3 regions of the Bradyrhizobium sp. 159 genome follow, and region 2 is predicted to be linked to each of the others. Evidence: predicted binding sites of a transcription regulator. Region 2 holds the regulator's gene; each other region holds the start of a gene.

Evidence for each region. Region 2 encodes LexA, which represses DNA repair genes until DNA is damaged. Its sites were predicted from a motif close to TGTTCNNNNTGTGTTCNG; they were not measured.
Region 1: the regulator LexA is predicted to act here: its motif matches at 2,493-2,510, upstream of IVA96_RS10150 (helicase-related protein).
Region 3: the regulator LexA is predicted to act here: its motif matches at 4,663-4,680, upstream of IVA96_RS02120 (DUF3072 domain-containing protein).

The regions. Positions count from the first base shown of each region.
Region 1 is NZ_JADPKE010000041.1:220,406-228,158, forward strand. Features, by position in the region: gene IVA96_RS10150 (helicase-related protein) at 1-2,211, opposite strand, end outside; gene IVA96_RS10155 (DUF3108 domain-containing protein) at 2,965-3,774, opposite strand; gene rpmB (50S ribosomal protein L28) at 4,349-4,654, shown strand; gene IVA96_RS10165 (YaaC family protein) at 4,824-5,885, shown strand; gene IVA96_RS10170 (UvrD-helicase domain-containing protein) at 6,461-7,132, shown strand; gene IVA96_RS10180 (hypothetical protein) at 7,482-7,753, shown strand, end outside.
Region 2 is NZ_JADPKE010000061.1:89,758-97,510, reverse strand. Features, by position in the region: gene IVA96_RS17310 (glutamine--tRNA ligase/YqeY domain fusion protein) at 1-137, shown strand, start outside; gene IVA96_RS17305 (SgcJ/EcaC family oxidoreductase) at 145-531, shown strand; gene IVA96_RS17300 (DUF2171 domain-containing protein) at 621-854, shown strand; gene IVA96_RS17295 (ComEC/Rec2 family competence protein) at 950-3,229, shown strand; gene IVA96_RS17290 (hypothetical protein) at 3,368-3,802, opposite strand; gene lexA (transcriptional repressor LexA) at 4,357-5,058, opposite strand; gene glp (gephyrin-like molybdotransferase Glp) at 5,236-6,447, opposite strand; gene IVA96_RS17275 (hypothetical protein) at 6,669-6,875, opposite strand; gene IVA96_RS17270 (HAD-IA family hydrolase) at 7,037-7,660, opposite strand; gene IVA96_RS17265 (alpha-hydroxy acid oxidase) at 7,677-7,753, opposite strand, start outside.
Region 3 is NZ_JADPKE010000009.1:79,270-87,022, forward strand. Features, by position in the region: gene IVA96_RS02095 (HAMP domain-containing protein) at 1-1,417, shown strand, start outside; gene IVA96_RS02100 (HWE histidine kinase domain-containing protein) at 1,431-2,918, shown strand; gene IVA96_RS02105 (hypothetical protein) at 3,011-3,232, opposite strand; partial or broken gene IVA96_RS35730 (hypothetical protein) at 3,372-3,628, shown strand; gene IVA96_RS02110 (hypothetical protein) at 3,724-3,969, shown strand; gene IVA96_RS02115 (hypothetical protein) at 4,380-4,601, opposite strand; gene IVA96_RS02120 (DUF3072 domain-containing protein) at 4,717-4,911, shown strand; gene IVA96_RS02125 (DUF6496 domain-containing protein) at 5,002-5,331, shown strand; gene IVA96_RS02130 (hypothetical protein) at 5,338-5,700, opposite strand; gene IVA96_RS02135 (Do family serine endopeptidase) at 5,978-7,519, opposite strand.

The DNA of each region.
Region 1 (7,753 bases), on a different contig from region 2:
ATCGCGCGGCAGCTGCTTGTCGACCGGGAACGAGGTGCGGCCCGAAGATGCCAGATGCTGAGCGCCAGACAGCGCGGAGAGATCGACATTGTCCTGCTTCAACGCCCAGAGCAGCGCTGCGAGCGCGCGCGCGGCGGGCTTGAGCAGACCGGGGAAATAGATGTGATAGGCCCCGAAGCGGACGCCGTATTTGCGCAAGACCGCGCGCGAGGACTGGTCGAGATCCTTCAGCTCGCTGGCGATCTTCGGCCGCTCCAGCACGCCGAGCGCCTCGACCAGCTGATAGGCGATGCCGCGGGCGATGCCGGTGACATCCTCGGCCTTTGACAGCTCGAACATCGGCCCGAGCAGCTTTTCGATATGCGTCTTGAGCCAGAGCTCGAGTCGGGCCTGCACCTTCTCGCGGGGCGCCCCAGTCAATCTCTCGTCCGAGATGATGCGGATGCGCGGATGCAGCGCGTCGTCTGCGGCGGACAGGCGCGCCACGGCATCGCCGGTCCAGCGGATGATGCCTTCGGAGGTCAGCACGAACTGCTCGTCCGGTGCATTGCCCAGCTTTTCGGCGCGCGCGTTGATCTCGCCGGCGAGCACCGCTTGCGCTGCAGCCTGCAAGGCTTTCGCATCGGAGCCGGCTTCCGCAGCGTCCGGTGCAAAGGTGAAGCCGTCGAGGCGGCCGATGACGTGGCCTTCGACGATGACTTCGCCGGTCTTGCCGATTTCAGTATTCAAGCTCGTGTTCTCCCGCAGGCGGCGCATCAATACACTGGTCCGGCGATCAACGAAACGCTCAGTCAAGCGTTCATGGAGCGCATCCGATAATTTATTTTCGACCTCGCGCGCGATCCCCTGCCAGCGTTCGGGGTCTTTCAGCCAATCCGGGCGGTTGGCGACGAAGGTCCAGGTGCGAATCTGCGCGATCCGGGCCGACAGCGTGTCGATGTCGCCATCGACGCGGTCGGCCTGATCGACCTGGGCGGCAAACCAGCTATCGGGGATGCATCCCTTCTGCATCAGGAAGCCGTACAGCGTCGTCACCAGCTCGGCATGGGCGGCCGGCGACAGCTTTCGGTAATCGGGGACCTGGCAGGCCTCCCAGAGGCGCTCCACGGCCACCTTGCCATGCGCGATATCGCGCACATCGACGTCGCGCGCAGCATGATCGAGCACGCGCATGTCCTCGGCGATCGGGGCGCGCGTCAGCGCCTCGTGCCCTGGGGCCAGGTTCAGCGACACCTGGAGCGCGCCGAGCGAAGAGAAATCCAGCTTCGAGTTGCGCCATTGCAGCATCTTCACGGCGTCGAAGGTGTGGTTCTGGAGCGCGTTGACGAGTTCGGGCTCGAACGGGGCGCAGCGGCCGGTGGTGCCGAAGGTGCCGTTGCGCGTGGCGCGGCCGGCGCGGCCGGCGATCTGCGCAAATTCCGAGGGCGTCAGGCGGCGGAACTGGTAGCCGTCGAACTTGCGATCGGAGGCAAAGGCAACGTGGTCGACGTCGAGATTGAGGCCCATGCCGACCGCGTCGGTGGCGACGAGATAGTCGACGTCGCCGTTCTGGAACATTGCCACCTGCGCGTTGCGGGTGCGAGGGCTGAGCGAGCCCAGCACCACGGCGGCGCCGCCATGCTGGCGGCGGATCAGCTCGGCAATGGCGTAGACCTCGTCGGCGGAGAAGGCGACGATGGCGGTGCGGCGCGGCTGGCGCGTGATCTTGCGGTCGCCGGCGAATTCGAGCTGCGACAGGCGCGGCCGCGTGATCATGGACACGCCCGGCAAGAGGCGCTCGATGATCGGGCGCATCGTGGCGGCGCCCAAGAGCAGCGTCTCGTCGCGGCCACGGCGGTTGAGAATGCGGTCGGTGAAGACGTGGCCGCGTTCGAGGTCGGAGGCGATCTGGACCTCGTCGATGGCGAGGAAGGAGACGTCGAGATCGCGCGGCATCGCCTCGACGGTCGAGACCCAATAGCGCGGCTTCTTCGGCTTGATCTTCTCCTCGCCGGTCACGAGCGCGACGCTCTCTGGCCCCGCGCGATCGGCGATCTTGTTATAGACCTCGCGCGCAAGCAGGCGCAGCGGCAGCCCGATCATGCCGGAGGGATGCGCGAGCATCCGCTCGATGGCGAGATGGGTCTTGCCGGTGTTGGTCGGCCCGAGCACCGCAGTGACGCCGGCGCCGGGGGCACGCTCGGAAGCGAAGGGGGAGGAAGAAAAAGCCATTCCGGAGATAGGTAGTGCCGATTTGGGCGAATGTCAGTGCTGTTTGAGGCGATGAGGCGATCAGGTGTCAGCGATGTCTCCGAACGCCACCACGCGCTCCGCTGTCATGCCCCGGCTTGACCGGGGCATGTGGCACGCCGTGGCTCATCGGCTCAACCACGACCGCCTCGGCGTACTGGATCGCCCGGTCAAGCCGGGCGATGACAGCGAGCGCGGAGCAGTCTTCCCAACCTCGCGCAACTGTCTCAGTTTGCGACGCCTTTCCCGCTCGCCTTAAGCTTCGGAACGACTCTAGAACGAATCGCGGCCGAATCGCTGACTCCCGATTGCGTCCCGTTCCGTTCACGCAACATGTCGCGGGACTCGCCACAGGTGCGCACTAGATGAAGGCTCGGGCTGCCGTACAAGCGACGATTTGATGACGGATTCCTTAAAGCTGGGGCGGCGGGGAGTCGAATCAGAATCGGGCGGGAGTCAAATGGATTCCAGGTTCCCCGACCTGCCAAAACAAAAATGCGAAAACAACCCCATGCACAGTAGGGAAGTCATTGATATCTCATACGTTCTTACGCTCCCCTGGAGGGGTCCGGGACGAGCGTAGCTCGCCCGTGGTCGATCGCGCGCAGCGCGAGCGGGGTGGGGTGATCTTTCCGCCCGGCACAGCGCCCGTGGGGAGAGATCACCCCACCCCGTCGCACATTTCGCTGCGCTCATGTGCGCCGACCCTCCCCTCCAGGGGAGGGTTAAGAACTGCTACTGCGTCTTGGCGACGCGTGGCGGCTGGGGGGAGGTGATGAAGCTCGTCGCTTCCAGCATCGCAGGCCCCAAGGGCGTCGGCACTTTCAGCCAGAACGGGACCAGGATGCGCGTTCCCGCCACCGGCGCAAAGGCGATCTCGATGTTGCGCTGGGCGGCGAGGTATTTGATTACGGGGCGGTCGGGGATGTAGCCGGCCACGGGCACGAAATAGAGCGCGCAGACCACGACCGGGCCCTTGTATCCCTTCTCGGCCTTCACGCTCTCCATGCGCTTGAAATCGAGTTTCAAGTCGTAGCGCATGCGGCCGTCGAACACGGGCGCGCTGTTATGGCAGGCTTCCGGCGACACCGGATCGCCATTGCCGGGCACGCGCAGCAGCGAGGCCGTCATCGGGTCCCAGACGCCGCGGCGATGCGCTTCGGTGACGACGATGCGATCGGGGTCGACCGGCGGCTCCGGCAGGATCGCAAAATCCTTCACATTGCCCTTGTCGAGCGTGATGCGGATCTCTTCGGTCTTCTTCGAGGTGGTGGTGGAGGCCTGATAGCCGGTCGCAACCAGCGCGCCGTTGACGACGCGGCCCTGCGAGGCGCCGGTGCCCGAGCCACCCGCGAACGATTTCAGCAGCCCCGTGGTGCCGCCGGAGGCCGCGGCGGCGAACACGTCGTCCTGGATGTCGATGTTCCAGGCGCCCTTGCCGACGGGAATGCCTGATAACGTCGCCTCATATTGCGCCTCGAGCTTGCCTTGCGCCGCTGCCGGCGCCGCCCCCCACGCCAAGGCGAGCCCGCACAGCGCCGCCAGGGCCAACTGGCCGGCGCGCCGCCGCGGCGGATGAGAGGTCAGGATATTCACGAAGCCATCCAATGGGGCCGTCAGGCCTTGTTAGTTAAGCCAAAAACAGCGGCAAACAATGTGCTGGGCGCCAAAAGCGGCGGAACTCCCCAGGACTCTTCGGCCGCGAATACGCCCTTTATGTGATGGTAAGGCGTTCCGATCATTGCCGTTTTGGTGATCGGGGAAGGTGTGGTCGCGGGCGCGGTCACCTCTCCCGCTTGCGGGAGAGGTCGCGCGAAGCGCGGGTGAGGGCTCTCTCCTTTGGGGGCACTGTCGCGACTGCCCCTCCGCGGAGACAGCCCTCTCCCCAACCCTCCCCCGCGCGCGGGGGAGGGAGCGCACCGCGGGTGCCGCGCGAGATCCCGGGTTCGCGCTCCCCGCGCCCCGGGACGACGGGCCAAAAACGGCCCGTCGCCTTGACGTCCCGCCCCTTCCCCCCTATACGTCCGCCCGCTCCCTGCAAGGACGAAAGAATTTGCCCCCGTGGCGCCCCGAATGGCGGCCGCAAATCGTTGGGGGCTCGAACCTGAGGATTTCTACCATGTCTCGCCGCTGCGAACTGACGGCCAAGGGCCCCCTCGTCGGCCACAAGGTCAGCCACTCCAACATCAAGACCAAGCGTCGCTTCCTGCCGAACCTCGTCAACGTGACGTTCATCTCGGAAGCCCTGGAGCGCAACGTGCGCCTGCGCGTCTCCACCAACGCGGTCAAGAGCGTCGACCATAATGGCGGCTTAGATGCCTTCCTGCTCAAGGCCAGCGCCGACGTCCTGTCGCCGCGCGCCCTCGAGCTGAAGCGCGCCATCCAGAAAAAGGTCGGCGACGCGCCGGCGAAGAAGGCGAGCTAAGATTTCAGAATTGGGCGGGGGCTAAGTTGCGTCGCGTGGCGTAGGCTTAGCCAGTAGAGTTGCGTTGCGGCCGGATCGGAAGATCCGGCCGTTTTTGTTTGGGAAGCTTTGCTCTTCTGCAACTACAGAGCGCGGCGTAAGCTAACTGCGCCTCGAATCAGATAGAGCAATGGACGATATCTCAAAGGACCTACTTCAGATAAAGTTTAGAGGGCGAGCGATTCCGCCTCATAAGGCAATAATTGCTCCGGTAATTGGAGCTCGAAATGTTCTGACGAACAGCCCGTGGACATACGTTGCCTTGTGGCTCAAGAGAGGAGGCAAGGACAAGGCACTCCTCTATTGGCAGCAAGCGCAGGAATTCCACAAGGTATCCCTCGGCCTTCCTCCTCAATCGGCACCTCTGCTGCTTTACTATTCTTTCTTGAATGCAACGAAGGCGCTTCTATCAGCCAAGGGAATTGTATTTAACGAACGTCACGGCGTTTCAGAGCACACTCCGGCCTCGCAACGAGGAAGTTCCTCTCTCAATCACCTTGGCATCAAAATCCAGCAACATGGAGTATTGCCAAGCCTGTCGACTTACTACCAAGAATCCGAAACCAACAAGACTCACACTCTTCAAGAACTATTCTTCAACATGGTTTTCATACACCGAACCTATTGCCTAACCTATACATCGCAATCCGAAATGTTTATTCCAATCGCTAACTGCGGTTTCGTTGCAGATAGGCCATCCAAGCAAGTATATTTTCGCGCAGACATTACGAAGAACATTCCCTTCGCGACGGCCGTTAAGCGACTCCCAGTCCTTTTTGTTGCCGACGAGAAGTTTGGCCCTCGGGCAATTCGGTCTGTAGCCTCCGCGGCCTGCCAAAAGCCCGGTAAGTTGGGCGCGAGGGCTCTAGCCAACATTGCCGATCTAAACCAGAGCCTGCGCAGCGAGTTATTCTTTATAAACGGCACGGAGCCACTTTGGTACATCAGGTCTCGAACGCGCGGCCCAAAGCGCATTGAACGCCAACTGCCTACGCTCATCTTAGGCGCGATGCACCGGCTCAGCGAGATCAGCCGTTATAATCCGCCGCAGATGGCATCCCTCCTAGCTGGACAGAAGAATTGGTTACTAAGCGAATTTATTCAGATGTCTGCTGAACAGTTCATCGACGAGATTGCATCGGAGCTAACAGGCATTCAATTCCTAGTTCCAAACATCCGGGCAGCGAGCTGATGAATATCTACATCGCGTGCGCTCTGATCGATACCGATCAAATCCAGCTTCATTGATGCCAGCACGATAAGAAACAACTCCGCAGCAAGTCGCTACGTTCTTGATCTTGTTAAGGACGGCCTGAGTAAAAAGGAGCAGGTCGATCTCGCTCTCTCATATCGATTGATGAAGGACGAATTTCTCACGGACGAGCGGGTGCGTGAAATAAATGGATCGCTCGACCAAAAGAAGGGAATCGTATCTCAGAAGAGACCACAAGGCGCTGCGCTCTAGTAACTTATACCCAAAATAATGTCGCTGAGATCAAAGGGAAGATCTATCAAATCAATCGCTGCATCCCAGCACATGTAGAAGTATGGTCATGGTACTCCTTTCTGCTCCGCGAACTTGCTCGACCCTATCAATCGAGCCTAATCGGCTCTCGGATACGAGGAGTTCATTGGACTCAAGGGCGATCTGACAGATACGCCAAGCAGACTGAGATCAAACGTTTCTACTTCGGAAATCAGGGCCTTATCTACTCCGACAAGATCGCGCAGTTTGTACTCGCCTGCAACGAAGCGTCCGCCGGCGCCGTGATCCGCAGGCTGGAAGAGCGCTTTGATATGATCTACATCGACGAATTTCAGGATCTCGCCGGCTATGATCTCGATTTAATCGAGTTGATTTTGCGCTCACGCGTACAAGTGAACCTTGTTGGTGACCACCGACAGGCAACATTTCGCACAAACAACTCCGTTAGGAACAGCGCCTATTCCGGCATCAAGGTCATTAAGAAAGTTCGAGAGTGGGAAAAACTCAAACTATGCAAGACCACCTACCAAGCCGAGACCCATCGCTGCAATCAGGGCATTGCCGATATTGCCGATGGTTTCTTTCCGCGGGAGCCCAAGACGAGATCACTCAACGATAAGCTAATCGGCCACGACGGAGTCTTTGCCGTTAATAACAGCGATATAGCAGCCTACCTTGAAAGATTCCGACCGCAAGTACTCCGCCTGGATGTCAAGACAGATTGCCACGGCTACGAGGCGATGAATTTTGGCGAATCGAAAGGACTCACCTTTGAACGAGTCCTAATATTTCCGCACAAGCTCGCCAAATCTTGGCTGGCTAGTGGCGACATCAGACACGTGGAAAAGTCGGCCTCGAAAATGTATGTCGGAGTTTCTCGTGCCCGGCACAGCGTCACGTTTGCCTATGATGGTGCTCTAGGGGTAACTGGAATTGCGCGGTACGTTATGTAGATTCATTGTTCTCGACCCAGCTAGCAAATGCGTGTTGTCCAATTTTCCCCATTTTCCGCTATACTTGCCCAGATAGCATCACCCGGAGGCGCATTCCGTGGAGCACGCACCCAACACCGACCGCAAACCCGAGCCGAAAACCTCATCATCTGCTGTGACGGTACTGGCAACGAGATCAGCGAGAACATCTCCAACGTCCTGAAAATCCGCGGTCGGCACGGTGACGGCACTTGTAAACAACACCCCTCGCGCGTTAACCGTGCATTAACCAACGCAGCCTAGCCTGCGGTAATCGTCCAGCCATCATTAGCCCGAAATGCCGTCCCGGTTCGCTCCAGGAGAAGCGCCGATGTGCGTTGCATTGTTGACGTATGCCGATCTCAGTGCCCGCCTCGACATCTCCCGAGAGGCCGCGCGTTCGCTTGCGCGACGCCGCCATTTGCCGCGCTCGCGGTCGGAGGACGGCAAGGCCCTGGTCAGGGTCGATTTCGCCGAGCTCCGCTACACACCCCGCCCACGACGCGTCCGCCGGGCAGACCCGATCGATGTCTCCCTGGCGAAGATCGAGGCCATCAAGATCCAGGCCTTCAAGGCGGAGGTGGCGCGGCTCGAGGCCGTCGC
Region 2 (7,753 bases):
GCAATTCGACCGAGCCGATGCAGTTCGAGCGCCAGGGCTATTTCGTGCGCGACAAGGACTCGACGCCGGGCAAGCCGGTGTTTTCGCGCACCATCGGTCTGCGCGACACGTTTGCAAAGGAAGTCGCGAAAGGTTGAGGCACCCATGAGCAACGAAACCGACGCCATCGTTTCCGCCATCATCGCGAAATGGTGCGCCGGCTTCGCGACGCTCGACGCCGCCGCGCTGTCCTCGCTCTATGCGAGCAACGCATTCTTCTTCGGCTCCAACCCGAAACTCTATCGGGGCAGGGACGGCGTTGCGGACTATTTCAACGGCCTGCCGCGATGGCGCAAGCCGAGTGCGACGTTTTCCGAGGTGCATGCCGCGCAGGCAGGTCCTGACATGATCAACATGGCGGCAACCGTCTCGTTCGACCTCGCCGGCGAGCGTCCTGATCTCGTCGTCAAGGTGAGCTGGGTCATCATCCGCGAGGACGGCGCGTGGAAGATCGTCAACCACCATGCCTCGTCGAAGGAACCGCTGATCTGACGAGCGGGCGGCACACGGCATCGTCATTTTCGCGTGGGAAACGAACGCGCGCCTCTGACGTTGGGGTGAATCCAAACGAGGGTCCATCCATGCAGAACATCGCAGAACATATGGAAATCATCGGCGCCGATGGCGTCCATATCGGCACCGTCGATCGCGTTGAGGGCAACCGCATCAAGCTGACCAAGAAGGACAGCGGCGAGGGCCGCCACAAGGGCCACCATCATTTCATCGATAAGGGTCTCGTTGCCGACGTCGAAGGCAACAAGGTCCGCCTCTCGGCCAAGGCCTCGGTCGCCGTGACCATGGAAGAGGAAAAGTAGGGGACGTCCAAGTTCGTTCCTGATCCGTACCGCTATTCGCACAGCCGCACGTTCCGGTAGCCTCTGCACCTATCGCGTATCGTAAGGTGCAGGGAATGGCGGAGCCTGGCCGGCCAGTGCGCTCCCAGGGAGTTGCCGGAACGTGGCCGGTTGGCCGCGCCGCGCCCGCTGGCGGCTTTGCGCCGGCGGGCTTTGGCGCCTGGCCCGCGATCGTCGAGACGGCGCGCGAATGGGCGCGTGCCGAGGCCGGCGCCGGTCGGCTGTTGCCCTGGGTGCCGGTCGCCTTCGGCGGCGGCATCGCGCTCTATTTCGCTGCCGATCACGAGCCGGTGCTGTGGGTCGTTGCCGCGTCGGCCATCGCGCTCATGCTCGGCGCCGTCCTGCTGCGGCGGAGTCGGCTGTTCGCGCCCGCGATCATGATCGCGGCTGTCGCGGCTGGCTTTGCCATGGCGACCTGGAAGACCGCGCGCATCGCCCATACGGTGCTGGCCAAGCCACTCTATTCGGTATCGCTGTCGGGCTACGTCGAGACCCGCGACATCCGCGAGCGCACGGATCGCTTCGTGCTGCGCGTCACCGCCATGGAGGCGCAGCGCAGCGACGTCAGGCTCGAGCGCGTCCGCCTCTCGGTGCGCAAGGGGATGGCACCGCAGGTCGGCAGTTTCGTGCAGCTGAAGGCGCGCTTGATGCCGCCGATCTCTCCCGTGCGCCCGGGTAGCTACGATTTCTCCCGCGACATGTTCTTTCAAGGCATCGGCGCCTCCGGTTTTGCAATGGGCGCGATTACGGTGGCAGCCCCGCAGGAGACCGGCGGCTTGCGGCTGCGCTACGCAGCCTTCACGCAGGGCTTGCGTGATGCGATCGACGCACGCATCCGTGCGACGCTCGAGGGCGACAACCGTGCGATCGCGACCGCGCTGCTCACCGGACGGCGCGATGCCATCACCACGCCCGTCAACGACGCCATGTTCATCTCGGGGCTTGGCCATGTGCTGTCGATCTCCGGCTATCACATGGCGGTCGTCGCCGGTGTCGTGTTTTTCGCGGTGCGCGCCCTGCTGGCCTTGATCCCGGGGCTGGCGGCGGGATTTGCCATCAAGAAATGGTCAGCGGCCGCCGCGCTGGTGGCGGCTGCGTTCTACCTGCTGCTGTCAGGCGCGGAGGTCGCCACGCAACGCTCGTTCTTCATGACGGCGGTGGTGCTGATCGCGGTCATGGTCGATCGCCGCGCTATCACCTTCCGCACGCTGGCCGTGGCGGCACTGATCGTGCTCGCGGTCGCGCCGGAAGCGCTGGTGCATCCGAGCTTTCAAATGTCCTTCGCCGCAACGCTCGGGCTCGTGGCGCTGGTGCAGATCGGCATGCCGAACCTGTTTGCCTCGCCCGATCATTCCGCGACGGCCCGTATCGCGCTGTGGGGCGGCCGCGAGATCGCGATGCTATTCCTGGCCTCGCTGATCGCAGGACTTGCGACCACGCCCTATGCCGCCTTCCACTTCCATCGCGTCACCCCGTTCGGCGTGCTCGCCAATCTCGGCGCGATGCCGGTGGTCTCGGCACTGGTGATGCCGGCTGGCCTGTTGGGACTGCTCGCGGCTCCCTTTGGGCTTGACAGCGTGTTCTGGTGGCTGATGGGGATCGGCATCGACTGGATGGTCGCGGTGTCGCGCTGGGTGGCGGCACTGCCGGGTGCAGTCGGCCGGATCCCTGCCTTCGGCACCGCGCCGCTGATCGCGGCAAGCCTCGGGATCATCTTGATGGGCCTGTTGCGCACGCCCTTGCGCTGGTCTGGCGCCTTGGTGCTGCTGGCCGCCATCGCGTGGGGCCTGTCGGTGCGGCAGCCCGACATCCTGATTGCCGGGGACGGCGCCAGCGTCGCGGTGCGGGGCAGGGACGGGCAGTTGCATGTGATCCGGGCGAGCAAGGATGGCTTTCTGCTCAAAGAGTGGTTAGCTGCCGACGCCGATCCGCGCGATGCCGGGAGTAGCTCGCTGGCTGACGGCGTGTCGTGCGACGAGTCCGGCTGTGTGACGCCGCTTGCCGACGGTCGGCTGGTCGCGCTTTCACTGCGCATCGATGCGCTGGCTGAGGATTGCAGTCGCGCCGCGCTGGTGGTCACGACGCGCCCCGCGCCGCCCGATTGCGCGGCGATGGTGGTCGACCGGCAGCGTCTCACCAGCCAGGGCGCGCTGGCGTTGACGCAGCGTGGTGACGGCTTTGCGATACAGGCGGTGAGAGCAAGAGGCACAAGCCGTCCCTGGTTGCCGGCCGGCGCCGGCGAGGGTGATTTCGATGGGAGCCTTGTGCCGAGGACGGCCGCGGCCCGCAACCGGGATGCAACGCCGGCGGAGACCGACTTGCAGGTCGACGATTAGGGGCCGGACGATTAAAAACAAATGCGAAGAGTAGGTCCGGGTCCGACCGGACTCCGCAGCACACAAATTATACCATCTCGCCGGCCTCGGCCGGCGATGGCATTTCAATCCTGGCCCGACCCCGCGGGCGGGGACGGCTCAGCCAATCGGCAGGCGCGTGATCGTCGACCGGCTATCGGCAACGATCTGCGGCTTGTGCTCGCGCTCGCTGACCGGCTGCGTCACCGGCAATTGCAGCACGGTTGCGCGCTGGCCTTCGACGAGCTGCGTCACCAGCACGTATTTGCCGTCGGGGAATTCGATCGCGTCATGATGGCGGTCGGGTATGTGCGGATCGATCTTGCCGAACTTGCCGACGCGGGAGTTGATGGTGCGCGTCCAGATCCAGCGATTATCGTAACGGACGTTGTCGGCGAAGGCGAGCTCCGTTCCCGGCAGCAGGCAGACGGCCACGGTCGGATCGGCCGCGGAAGCAAAGCCGCGCGTTGAGGTGCCGCGGAACGTTGTCGACACGATCGTCTCGCCGACTTCGGCGGGGCGAGATGCAACGGCATGCAGGCTGTAGTCACACATCGGGTGCTCCTCATTCGAAGATAGCAACCCGCGCCTCCTTCGGAGGCGCAAGCCTCTATCAGAGTGGAAGCACGTAACGCTCTGCTCGGTTGTGGGCAAATCTGCGGCTGGCGTTGCCGGACACGATCACATTATCTTTCCCGAAGTCATAGGAACAAAGCTCGCTTCAGTGCATTCGGCGGATGCGAGCGCCCGTGGCCTGCGGGCGCCGAGAGGGGGAATGTGGCCAGCTTCGCCGTGGCTGTCGGTTGATGGGAGTTTAGGCGTTGCGGAATAGCTCGCTCCCTACGTGCGCAGATTGCGTGCATGGTGCTGCAATTGAGTTGCGAATGCTTGCGCGGCCGATGCAAGCGATCAGCACGCTGCGAAGGCGCTTAAAGCGATCCTGCGCACGATCTCTTCACAAGCGATGCGTGCTTGGAGCCGCATGCCGAGGATGGAGCGCCGGAGAGAGGGGCCGGATAATCTGCGCAAGACCAAAAGACTATCCAGCTGGAGCGGACCATCGTCCGCTCCAATCGGAATCATTGGTATCGAATGACCGCTGGCCCGTCTCAGTACTTGCGGTACAGCCCGATCAGCTTGCCCTGAATCTTCACCCGGTTCGGCGGCAGGATGCGCACCTCGTAGGCGGCATTGGCGGGCTCGAGCGCGATCGACGCCCCCCGGCGACGAAAGCGCTTGAGCGTCGCTTCCTCGTCGTCGATCAGGGCCACCACGATGTCGCCGGTATCGGCGCTCTCGTTACGCTGGATCAGCGCCATGTCGCCATCGAGAATGCCGGCTTCGACCATCGAATCGCCGCGCACTTCGAGTGCGTAGTGTTCGCCCGAGCCGAGCATGTCGGGCGGCACGCTAATGGTGTGACTGCGGGTCTGCAACGCTTCGATCGGCGTGCCGGCCGCGATGCGACCCATCACGGGCACCGCAACGGGACGCTCGCCTTCGTCCGCGGAAGAACTGGAGCTCGCGCGCACCTTGCCGAGATTGCCCTCGATGACGCTCGGCGTGAAGCCGCGGCGGCTGCCGGCGGCGGCCTGGAGCTCGGGCAGCTTGATCACCTCGATGGCGCGGGCGCGGTTGGGCAGGCGGCGGATGAAGCCGCGCTCCTCGAGCGCGGTGATCAGGCGATGGATGCCCGATTTCGAGCGCAGGTCGAGCGCATCCTTCATCTCGTCGAAGGAGGGCGGCACGCCACTTTCCTTCAGACGTTCGCTGATGAACCGCAGAAGCTCGTATTGTTTGCGCGTTAACATCTCGACCAAAGTCCCCCGGTTGATGTCGTTCGATTCCGAGACGCTAAATTGGAGCGGTGAACCGCTACATGCTCGAAACAAATCATGAACGGACACTATATGTTCGATATGTGTTCCGCAACTGCTTAATTTACCGTGAACGGGACAAAGTTCGCGGAACGCGTGTGGTGGATGCGTTCAGACGGGCAGGCGCAGGACCTCGCAAGGCGAGCCGGCTTCTGCCTTCGGAGCGAACGGTGCGCGGACGAGAAGTGCCTGTGCTGCAGCGAGATTCGCAAGCAGCGAGGAATCCTGGTGATTGACGGGAAGGGCCACCAACGTGCCATCGTCGCGCGTCTCCAGATGTGCGCGCAGATAGTCCGCGCGCATATCGTTTGCATCCACATCGCGGCCGAGCACGGCGCGTTCTTGTCGGTGATGAATCATGGATCGTCCCGACAAGGCGCGAATCAGCGGCACCAGGAACAGGAAGGCGCACACGTAGGATGACACAGGATTGCCCGGCAGGCCGATCACGCGCATCGCGCCGAGCCGCCCATGCATCATCGGCTTGCCCGGGCGCATCGCGATCTTCCAGAACGCCATCGCGATGCCTTCGTCCCTCAACGCCTGCTGGACCAGATCATGGTCGCCGACCGACGCGCCGCCGCTCGTGACCAGGATCTCGGCGCCGCTCTCGCGGGCGCGGCGGATGCCGGCAGTGGTGGCCTCCAGCGTATCGGCGGCAATGCCGAGGTCGATGGTATCGGCCCCCTCGCTGCGGGCGAGCGCGTGCAGGGCATAGCCGTTGGAATAGACGATCTGGCCGTGAGCGGGTGTGGTTCCCGGCATGACCAGCTCGTCGCCGGTGGCGAGGATCGCGACCTTCGGACGGCGGCAGACGGCAAGCTGCGGATGATTCATGGCGGCGGCGAGCGCGAGATCGCGCTCGGTGAGACGGGTTCCCTTGCGCAGGAGCACGTCTCCTTCGGAGAAGTCGACGCCCGCGGGGCGGATGTGGCGGCCGGCAATCGCGGCTTCCTTGATCGTGATGCGCTTGCCGTCCGCAACCGTGTCCTCCTGGATCACGACCGCGTCGGCACCGTTGGGAATGACGCCGCCGGTGAAGATCCGCACGGCTTCGCCGGGGCCCAGCGTTCCCGCGAACGGACGACCCGCCGCCACTTCGCCAATCAAGGTGAGCGTACTATCGAGCTTTGTTGCATCGCTCGCGCGCACCGCGTAGCCGTCCATCGCCGACATTGCTTCCGGCGGCTGTGTGCGCAGCGCCGGGACATCGCGTGCGAGCACGCGATGATAGGCCTCGTTGAGGGAAACCATCGCTTCAGGCAGCGGCTCCGCACCCGCCAGCACCGCGGCAAGCGCGTCAGAAACCGGCATCAGGGCCAAGGGCGGAAACTCCTGCTGAGCATATCGGCAATGGGCGGCGAAAGTTCTAGCCGAGTGCAGGCGCGAGGCAAAGGCGCCGACAGGATGATTTATCCTGCGTGATCTCCGTCATGAAGAATCGTGCTCAGACCGGTCACGGCATGATCCGGAAGGCGAGACAGACCGGTACGAGGATAGCCATGGCGAGGACGAGAAGGATGAGCGCCACGGCCGGCATCGGATCAACTCTGCGTCTGTTCGCCCGAACTGACGCTGGATGTCACGTCCGGAGCTTTGGGGCTTTGATCCTTGTCCGGCAGCGGATCGGCCTGCGACTTTAGGTCGGCGGCCTTGCTGATCAGCTTGGCGGAGAGGCGCGAATCCGAAGTTGTCTTGGCGAATTCGAGCAGCAAGGAGGCTTGCTTTGTGAGGTAGGCTTTGCCCAGCACGAGAATAAGTCCGATGTAGACGTCCCAACGGACTCATAGAGTCCGGAGGGAGGTATTCCGTTCCCGGAACTCTGTACAAAAATGTACAAAGTGAATTGGTTCCATACCCGAGCGGATTTGGGTGCCCGAAACCCGACCCCGATCCTGTTCGGCATCGGTGGTCAAATTCCCAACGCTAGCAAGGCGTTGCCGACATCACCGGGCGAGGTGACATGCACCGCCGTCAGTCCACGCGCTCGCGCCCCCTCGACGTTCTCGGCGAGGTCGTCGAAGAAGACGATTCGGCTGGCTGGCACGCCGATCGCCGCCACGACATGATCGAACGCCTCCGCATCCGGTTTGCGCAGGCCGATGCTGGACGACAGATAGAGCTCGCGGAAATGCCCGAGCACGCCGGCATATTCCTTCGAAAAATAGTCGACATGCGGCCGATTGGTGTTGGAGAAGGCATAGAGCGGCATCTGCTTCGCCGCGCGCGGCAAGAGCTCGGCGATCTCAGGCATCTCGCCGGCGAAGATCGCGTTCCATCCCTCCAGAAACTGCGCGTCGGAAATGCCGATCCCGAGCGATGAACGCAGCGATTGGAAATAATCCTCGTCGCCGATCTTGCCGACCTCGTGCAGCCGGTAGGCCTCGTCACGCACATAGCGCGCGACGATGGCCTCGGGCTGGCAGCCGGCATGCCCCGCCCAGCAGGCGATCGCCTTGGAGAAATCGATATCGAGCACCACGCGGCCGAGATCGAACAGGAGCGCATCGGCGCTGCCGGGGGAGAGTGAGGTCATCGTGTTCTTTCACATTTCAGTATCGGTAGGGCTCGTGGTCGAACAGCGGGAACGCGCTGAACACGCTCGGCGCATTCGTTGCGGTCGCCTGAT
Region 3 (7,753 bases), on a different contig from region 2:
GCTTGCGATCAGCCGCGAGCTCGCAAGCCTACTGGGCGGCGAAATCCACCTGCGCAGTTCGCCGGGCAAGGGCTCGTCCTTCACGATTTATCTGCCGTTGAAATATTCCGGCCCGACGCTCGCACCGCGTGCTGCGCCCGCGCCACAGCAACACACCCAGCCGCCGGCGCTACAGCCGGCCGCGCCTGACCAGCAGCGCGTCATCGAGCAGCTTCCCGACGACCGCCTCAACATCGAGCCGGGCGACACCATCCTCCTGATTGTGGAGGACGATCCGCACTATGCGCGCGTGCTGGTCGATCTCGCCCGCGACAAGGGCTTCAAGGTCCTGGTTGCGGCCCGCGGTGCCGAAGCGCTGGAGCTCGCCAAACAGTACCAGCCGACGGCCGTCTCCCTCGACGTGTTCCTGCCCGACGTGCTGGGCTGGACGGTGCTGAGCCAGCTCAAGCACAATCCGCTGACCCGCCACATTCCCGTCCAGATCATCACGCTCGACGAGGACCGCCAGCACGCGCTGGCGCGGGGGGCCTTCTCCTTCGTCAACAAGCCGACGACGACGGAAGGCGTCTCCGCCGCGCTGACGCAGATCAAGGAATATGCGCGGCCGCGGCGCAAGCGACTCCTGATCGTCGAGGACAACGAGGCCGAACAACTCTCGATCCGCGAGCTGCTGCACCACGACGACATCGAGATCGTGGTTACCGACACCGGTGCCGGCGCGCTCTCGACGCTGCGCGAGCAGCCTTGCGATTGCGTGGTGCTCGACCTGCGGCTGCCGGACATGAGCGGCTTCGAGGTGCTCGACGAGATCCGCAATGACGAGGCGCTGTCGAACATTCCGGTCGTGGTGTTCACCGGCCGCGAGCTCTCGGCGGAGGAGGATGCAGAACTCCACACCATGGCGCGCAGCATCGTGGTCAAGGGCGTGGAATCGCCGGAGCGCCTGCTCGACGAGACCGCGCTGTTCCTGCACCGTGTCATCACGGAACTACCGGTCGAGAAGCAGCGCATGCTGGAGAAGCTGAACAGTTCCGACGAGGACCTGATCGGCAAGACGGCCCTGCTCGTCGACGACGATGCCCGTAACATCTTCGCGCTGTCGAGCGTGTTGGAACGGCGCGGCATGAAGGTGTTGACGGCCACGACCGGCAGCGAGGCGGTCGCGCTGGTCGAATCCAATCCGGAAATCGCCATCGTGCTGATGGACATCATGATGCCGCAGATGGATGGCTATCAGACCATGGGTGTGATCCGCGAGAACCCGGCCTTCGCGCGATTGCCGATCATCGCGCTGACCGCCAAAGCGATGAAGGGTGATCGTGAGAAATGCCTGGAGGCCGGCGCGTCCGACTATCTCGCCAAACCCGTCAACACCGATCAATTGCTGCTTGCGATCCGCATGTGGCTGCACCGCTGAGTTGGATCCGCGAATGGACCACGAAAAGGTCAACATCCTGCTCGTCGACGACCAGCCGGCCAAGCTGCTCGCCTATGAGGTGATCCTGAAGGATCTCGGCGAGAACCTCGTGATCGCCTCGTCCGGCCGCGAGGCGCTGGAGGTTCTGCTCAAGACCGAGATCGCGGTCATCCTAGTCGACGTCTGCATGCCCGAGCTCGACGGCTTCGAGCTCGCCGCGATGATCCGCGAGCATCCGCGCTTCCAGAAGACCGCGATGATCTTCATCTCTGCCATTCAGGTGAGCGACATCGACCGGCTGCGGGGCTACGAGATGGGCGCCGTCGACTACGTTCCGGTGCCTGTCGTGCCGGAGGTGCTGCGCGCCAAGATCAAGGTGTTCGCCGAACTCTATCGCAAGACCCGCGAGCTCGAACGACTGAATCAGGAGCTCGAGGACCGCGTCCGCGCGCGCACCGCCGAGCTGGAGAATTCCACCGCCAAGCTTCGCGAGAGCGAGCAGCGGCGCAGCATGGCAATCGCCGCCGGCAAGATGGGCTCTTGGGATTGGGACTGGATCACCGGCGACTGGATGTGGGACGAGGGACAATATCGCATCTTTGGGGTCAGCCCGGAGAGCTTCGAGGTCAACCCGGCCAACGTTCAGGCGCTGTTGCATCCCGATGACGTCGATCAGTTGCGCAAGGCAATCGCCGAGTTCAACAGCGGCACGCGCTCCTATGAAACGGAGTTCCGCATTGTGCGGCCCGATGGCGAGGTACGCTGGTGCGTCGGCACGGCGGCCGCAACGGTAGACCATAGCAGCCGCGTGGTGCGGGTGAGCGGCGTTACGGTGGACATCACCGAACGCAAGCGCGCCGAAGAGCAGCAGAACCTTCTCGCGCGGGAAGTCGATCATCGCGCCAAGAATGCGCTGGCATTGGCGCAATCGATCGTGCGCCTCACCCGTGCCGACGAGGTCAAGGCCTATGTCAATGCCGTCGAGGGACGCATCAATGCGCTCGCGCGCGTGCACACCATCCTGTCGCTGTCGAGCTGGCAGGGAGCCGAGCTCTCCAAGCTGATCGACGAGGAGCTGGCACCCTATTCGCCGAGTGGCCAGATCAGGTTGGCGGGCCCCGAGGTTCAATTGCTGCCGACGACTGCCCAGACACTGGCGCTCGCTCTGCACGAGCTTTTCACCAACTCGGCAAAATATGGCGCGCTTTCGACACGATCCGGGCGGCTCATGATCGGGTGGCAGGTCGAAGACGAACTCCTCACGCTGACCTGGGAGGAATCCGGCGGCCCGCTCGTCAGGACGCCGAAATCCCGAGGCTTCGGAACGCGAAGCCTGCTCGCGAGCGTCGAGTCCCAGCTCGGCGGACGGGCGAAATTCGATTGGCGCGCTGAGGGGCTGTTGTGCCGCCTCGAGGTACCGTTGACACGCAAGCCGGCCACGATAGCACCCAGCAAATTTGATGCCGCCGCCGCGGCCGAGTTGCAGCGCGCATCCGGTTAGAGCGTTTTCCAGCCAAGCGGTAACCGGTTCGCGTCAAGAAAGCGCGTCAAGCCAAGAATCGAGAGCTTCCGTTTCAATCGGAAGGGAGAGCTTTAGCCGGACGCCGTGTTCGTCATGCGCTGCTCCGTCCTTGGGTCGCGCGCGATGCGTCCTTCGAGCCAAGCTTCCGTTCGAGCGAGATCACGCAACGCCTTCGCGTAGCGCCGGGCCGCGCTTCGCTCCGCGCCGCGCGGGAGCTTGCGCGCCTTGCGCAAGATGTCTGCGGCCGCGTTGCGATAGGCCAGCGAGCGGTACAGAAAGACTACCTTGCCCATATCAAATGTCCCGTGTTGATGGCCTCATGTTCGCAAGCCGGGCATGAACGTCGGATGAAGCTGGCGATGAAAATTCCTTCATCCAGATGGAACTAATGACTATCGCGCGCGTTTGGGTGCCAGATCGGGACATGGTTCCATGCGCGCGAAGAAGTCGTCGGGCCTGGTCTCTCCCACCGGCCTCATCAAGCTGATGACACATGCGATGATGGGTGCAGCCCTCGGCCTCGCCTTCAGCCTCACACTCATTCTTTCCAATCCAGCCGTCGCCAATCTGCTGAGTCATGGCGGAAGCCAAGCCGCTCTTGTGTTCGCTCTCGCACTGGGACGACCTTCGCGATCGGCGCGACGCTCACCGGCATCGTGTTCATCCTGGAAGAGAACAAGCAATCTTGAAGCGCGCGTGACGCGTGGAGAAGCTTTGTTGGGGAACTCCTGCGAGGAACGGCAGTTGGCCGCCTGCGTCAATTTAACCCAGGGAGTTCCTCCATATGAAGACAGTCAAGCTCGCCCTCGCCGCAATGTTGGCAACTGGCCTCGCTGCCGCGCCGTTCGCCGCGGAGGCGAAGTCGCACAAGGCCAAACATGGGTCCTCGATGTCATCATCGCAGACCACGGGCGCGAACACCAAGTCCTCCAAAGGTGCCGATCCCTCCGGTCAAGGCGGCTCTGGCCCCGGCTCCGACCAGGGCGGCACCATGACGAACAACAAGGGCGGCATGAGCAACACCAAGTGAACTCTGCGCGGTAACGTGAGAGTCCCGTGTTCAGCGCGGGGCCCTTCACCAAAGCACGATGACGGTTCATCCAGACCCTCGCGCCATAAAGCGCAATGAGATGGATGAATCGTCATTGCGCTTCAGGTTGTTGTTTGAGCATGATCTTTTCGGAAAACCGCTAGACACTTTGCTACTTTAGCGCCACATGCTCGGCGCGCTGACCAGCGTATCGCCCGCCGGCCCGCTTCACCTCCTCCAGGCATAGCGATCGCCGCACAAGGCCTCGCAGCATCGCGGACGCGCGCCGGCACGTCATCACGGCGGACGAGGAACGTTGTCGCAGATCTCGTCCGGCACCGCCCGCACAGCGCGGCCCGTTAGGTGTCCGAGGGCATCGACAATCGGCAGCATGTCGCTTGCGCGCACGCTTAGTGGCCAGCCAACAGGCGCGCCGCCTTGTCGACATTCTTCACGGAGCGAAGACGCATCTGGCCGCGGACGTCAGGCAGGACGTCACCGCCCCCAGCCGCCTTCCATTCATCGATCAGCAGGTTGATTTTCCGGCGCAGATCGATCTGCGCCAGAGCTCGTTCGGTGCAGTCGCAATCGCCGTTGACGAGATCGCGCACAGACGCCTCGACCTCGGCCATTTCCAGCCTCAAGGCGCTGATTTTACGCCGAATTTCGTTAATTCTGTTGTCCATGGCTTGTTAGAACAAAATAAGAACATATAGTCAAGTCATGTTTTCAAACCGGAGGAGCGACATGCAGGTTCAGGCCAAATACGACGCCAGGGTTTTCCTTAGCGAGCAGATGACACGGGCGCAGGGACTGAGATTGAAGCGGCTGAGCGAAGAGGCGTATCAGCCGGCACAATATGCGCGGGATCTGTCCTTCGCCGAGGCTGCGCGGCGCATCCAGGTGCTGGAGGCCGAGATCGAACTGGCGAATTCGTTCTAGGGCTGCCTTGACCGCCGGGAACATTGCACGCGTGCTGTTCGGAACCATGCCGGTGTCGAACGGTTCTTCCTCGGCCAAGGGAGAAAAGGCATGGCACGTAAGGCAAAGAAGCGCCGCTACTCGCGCAGCTCCGGCAGCGATGTCGAAAGCGAGATGCGGCGTTACAAGAAAGGTACCGCGAAGAGTGGACGTGGCGGTCGCGGCGGACGCGTGAAGAGCCGCAAGCAGGCGATTGCGATCGGACTGTCAAAGGCACGCAAGAAGGGCAAGAAAGTCCCGAAGAAAGCCTCCAAGCGGAAGACGTCCAAGAAATCTGCCAAGAAAACTTCCAAGAAATCTGCCAAGAAAACTTCCAAGAAATCTTCCAAGAAATCGTCCAGGGCATCGTCAAAGCGCAAATCCACCAAGCGGTCACGCTGACCTCGGTCAGATCATGCTGCCCGGCATGAAGCAGCGGATCGAAATTCCGAACGCAGTCTTCACCGGCCACACCATGGTGCGGCCGGCGCGGTTCGGCTCGGTGATGACGGCTTCATCCGGCACCTCGACCCATTGCCCGTCCAGCCGAACACGGTAATGCCCGTTGTGCGATTCCCAATCGGGATCGGAGACGGCAAAGCCGTCCGCATCCGAGCAGCACGGACCGAGGTGGCTGCGCAGGCTGTCGAACCATGGCTTCAGGGGCGAGTTCGCATAGCGGCCATCGTCGCGCCCGAGCGCGTTTTCTGCCGGCAGGATGAACCACGCGACGAGCAGCGTACTTATCAGTGAGAGCTTCAATCGATCCATGTCGGCACCGATCAAATGCGAACCACCGGCCAGTTCCACAAAGCGGTCAGGGGGTTCGAAGTTCCACACTCGCGAACCGACCCCACGGCTTCATTGCCGCCGAGCAGATGCGCGGCCAGAAAGTCTGATGGCCGAACACGGCTTTTTCGGACGAACCGGGTCACCCTCCCTGCCGTTAACGAGAATGTTATCGGTGGCCTCGTGTGGGATCTTGAGTGCGAATGCGAAAGGCGGCCGGAAGGCCGCCTTTCTGGATTTGTATTGATCGGAGTCAGCCTTACGCGAGCGGCACCGCGACGAATCGGGTGGCATCCGCACTTCTGACCTGCAACAGCACGCTGCGCTTGCCGGACGATTTGGCCTGCGCCAGCTCCGAACGGACTTCGGCGACATTGCTGATAGCCTTGCCACCGACATTGAGGATGACGTCTCCGGTCTGAATGCCGCGCTGCGCGGCCGGCCCCTCCGGATCAACCTCCGTGACGACGACACCCTCCCGGCCGGCGCCCTGCACATCGCCGGCCGGAGCCAGACCAAGCCCAAGGCGCGGCGTGCCGGTGCCCGGCTGCACCTTGCCGTCATAGGCCTTGCCCTGCGCCTGCCGTTCGTTCGGCAACTCGCCAAGCGCCAGCGTCACCGTCTTGCTTTCGCCCTTGTGGAAGATGTCGAGCTTGATTGAGCTGCCGGGCGCCAGGGTGGCGATGGTGCGGGCGAGATCGCGGGAATCCTTGACCGCCGTGCCGTTGACCGCGGTGATAACGTCGCCCGCCTCGATGCCGGCCTTCGCCGCCGGGCTGTCGGGTTGCGGATTGTCGACGATCGCGCCGCGCGCCTCCTTGAGGCCAACGCTGTCGGCAATATCCGACGTCACCGGCTGCACCTGCACGCCGAGCCAGCCGCGGGTAACTGCGCCCTTGTCCTTCAATTGCGCCACCACGAGTTTTGCAGTCGTAGCCGGAATATCGAAGCCGATACCGACCGAGCCGCCTGAGGGCGAGAAGATCGCGGTGTTCACGCCGATCACATTGCCGCTCATATCGAAAGCCGGACCGCCCGAATTGCCCTTGTTGATCGGCGCGTCGATCTGGATGAAGTCGTCATAGGGACCATTGCCGATGTCGCGGCCGCTGGCCGAGACGATACCCGCGGTGACGGTGCCGCCAAGGCCGAAGGGATTGCCGACCGCGACGACCCAATCGCCGATGCGCGGCTTCTGGTCGGAGAATTTGACGAACGGAAAATCTTTCTTGCCGTCGACCTTGATCAGCGCGAGATCGGTCTTCGGATCTGTGCCGACGACCTTCGCGGCGTAGGTCGTGCCGTCGTCCATGGTCACCTGCACGGACTCAGCGTGATCGACAACGTGGTTGTTGGTTACGGCATAACCGTCGGCGGAGATGAAGAAGCCGGAGCCTTCGCCCGTGATCATTTGGCGGCGCTGACGCGGCATGCCGTTCATGCCACCCGGAAAGCGGAAACCGAACTGTCGCGAGAACTGGTCGAGCGGCGAGCCTTCGTCCGAATCCATCCGGTTCTGTTGCAGCATCGCGCTCTTGTCGTTGCTCTGGTCAATTCTGACCCGCACCGAGATGACGGCGGGTTTGACCTTGGCCACGAGATCGCCGAAGCCCGGCGGGGTCGCAGCCGTTTCGGCGGCTTGGGCCGGCGCGACGAAGGAGGTCATCGCGAACGGCAAAGCGCCGGGAGCAGCCGCCAGCACGGCCACGCCAAGCGCGGCTACGCTGCCGAGCGGCGCGAGCCTGCGCGTCCTCAAGATCTTGCGGGAGGTGGGGATGTCGGAATTGACGCGATCGTTCATGTCGAGATGTCCATGTTGAGCAGCTGTCGCCTTGCGCCCAACATGGTCGTTGCCACCTTACGGCGTCCCGTCCACGCGATTAAATCTTGGCAAAGATTTGGGGACCGGCCAGCGGGCAAGACGATCAACGAAGACGATGCTGCCTGCGCGAAGCTTCAGCGACCGATCTGGCAGGACATGTCTGCCGGCTCTCGACCCGCACAGCCGGCCTGCCGGTCGCCCGCGCCGACATTG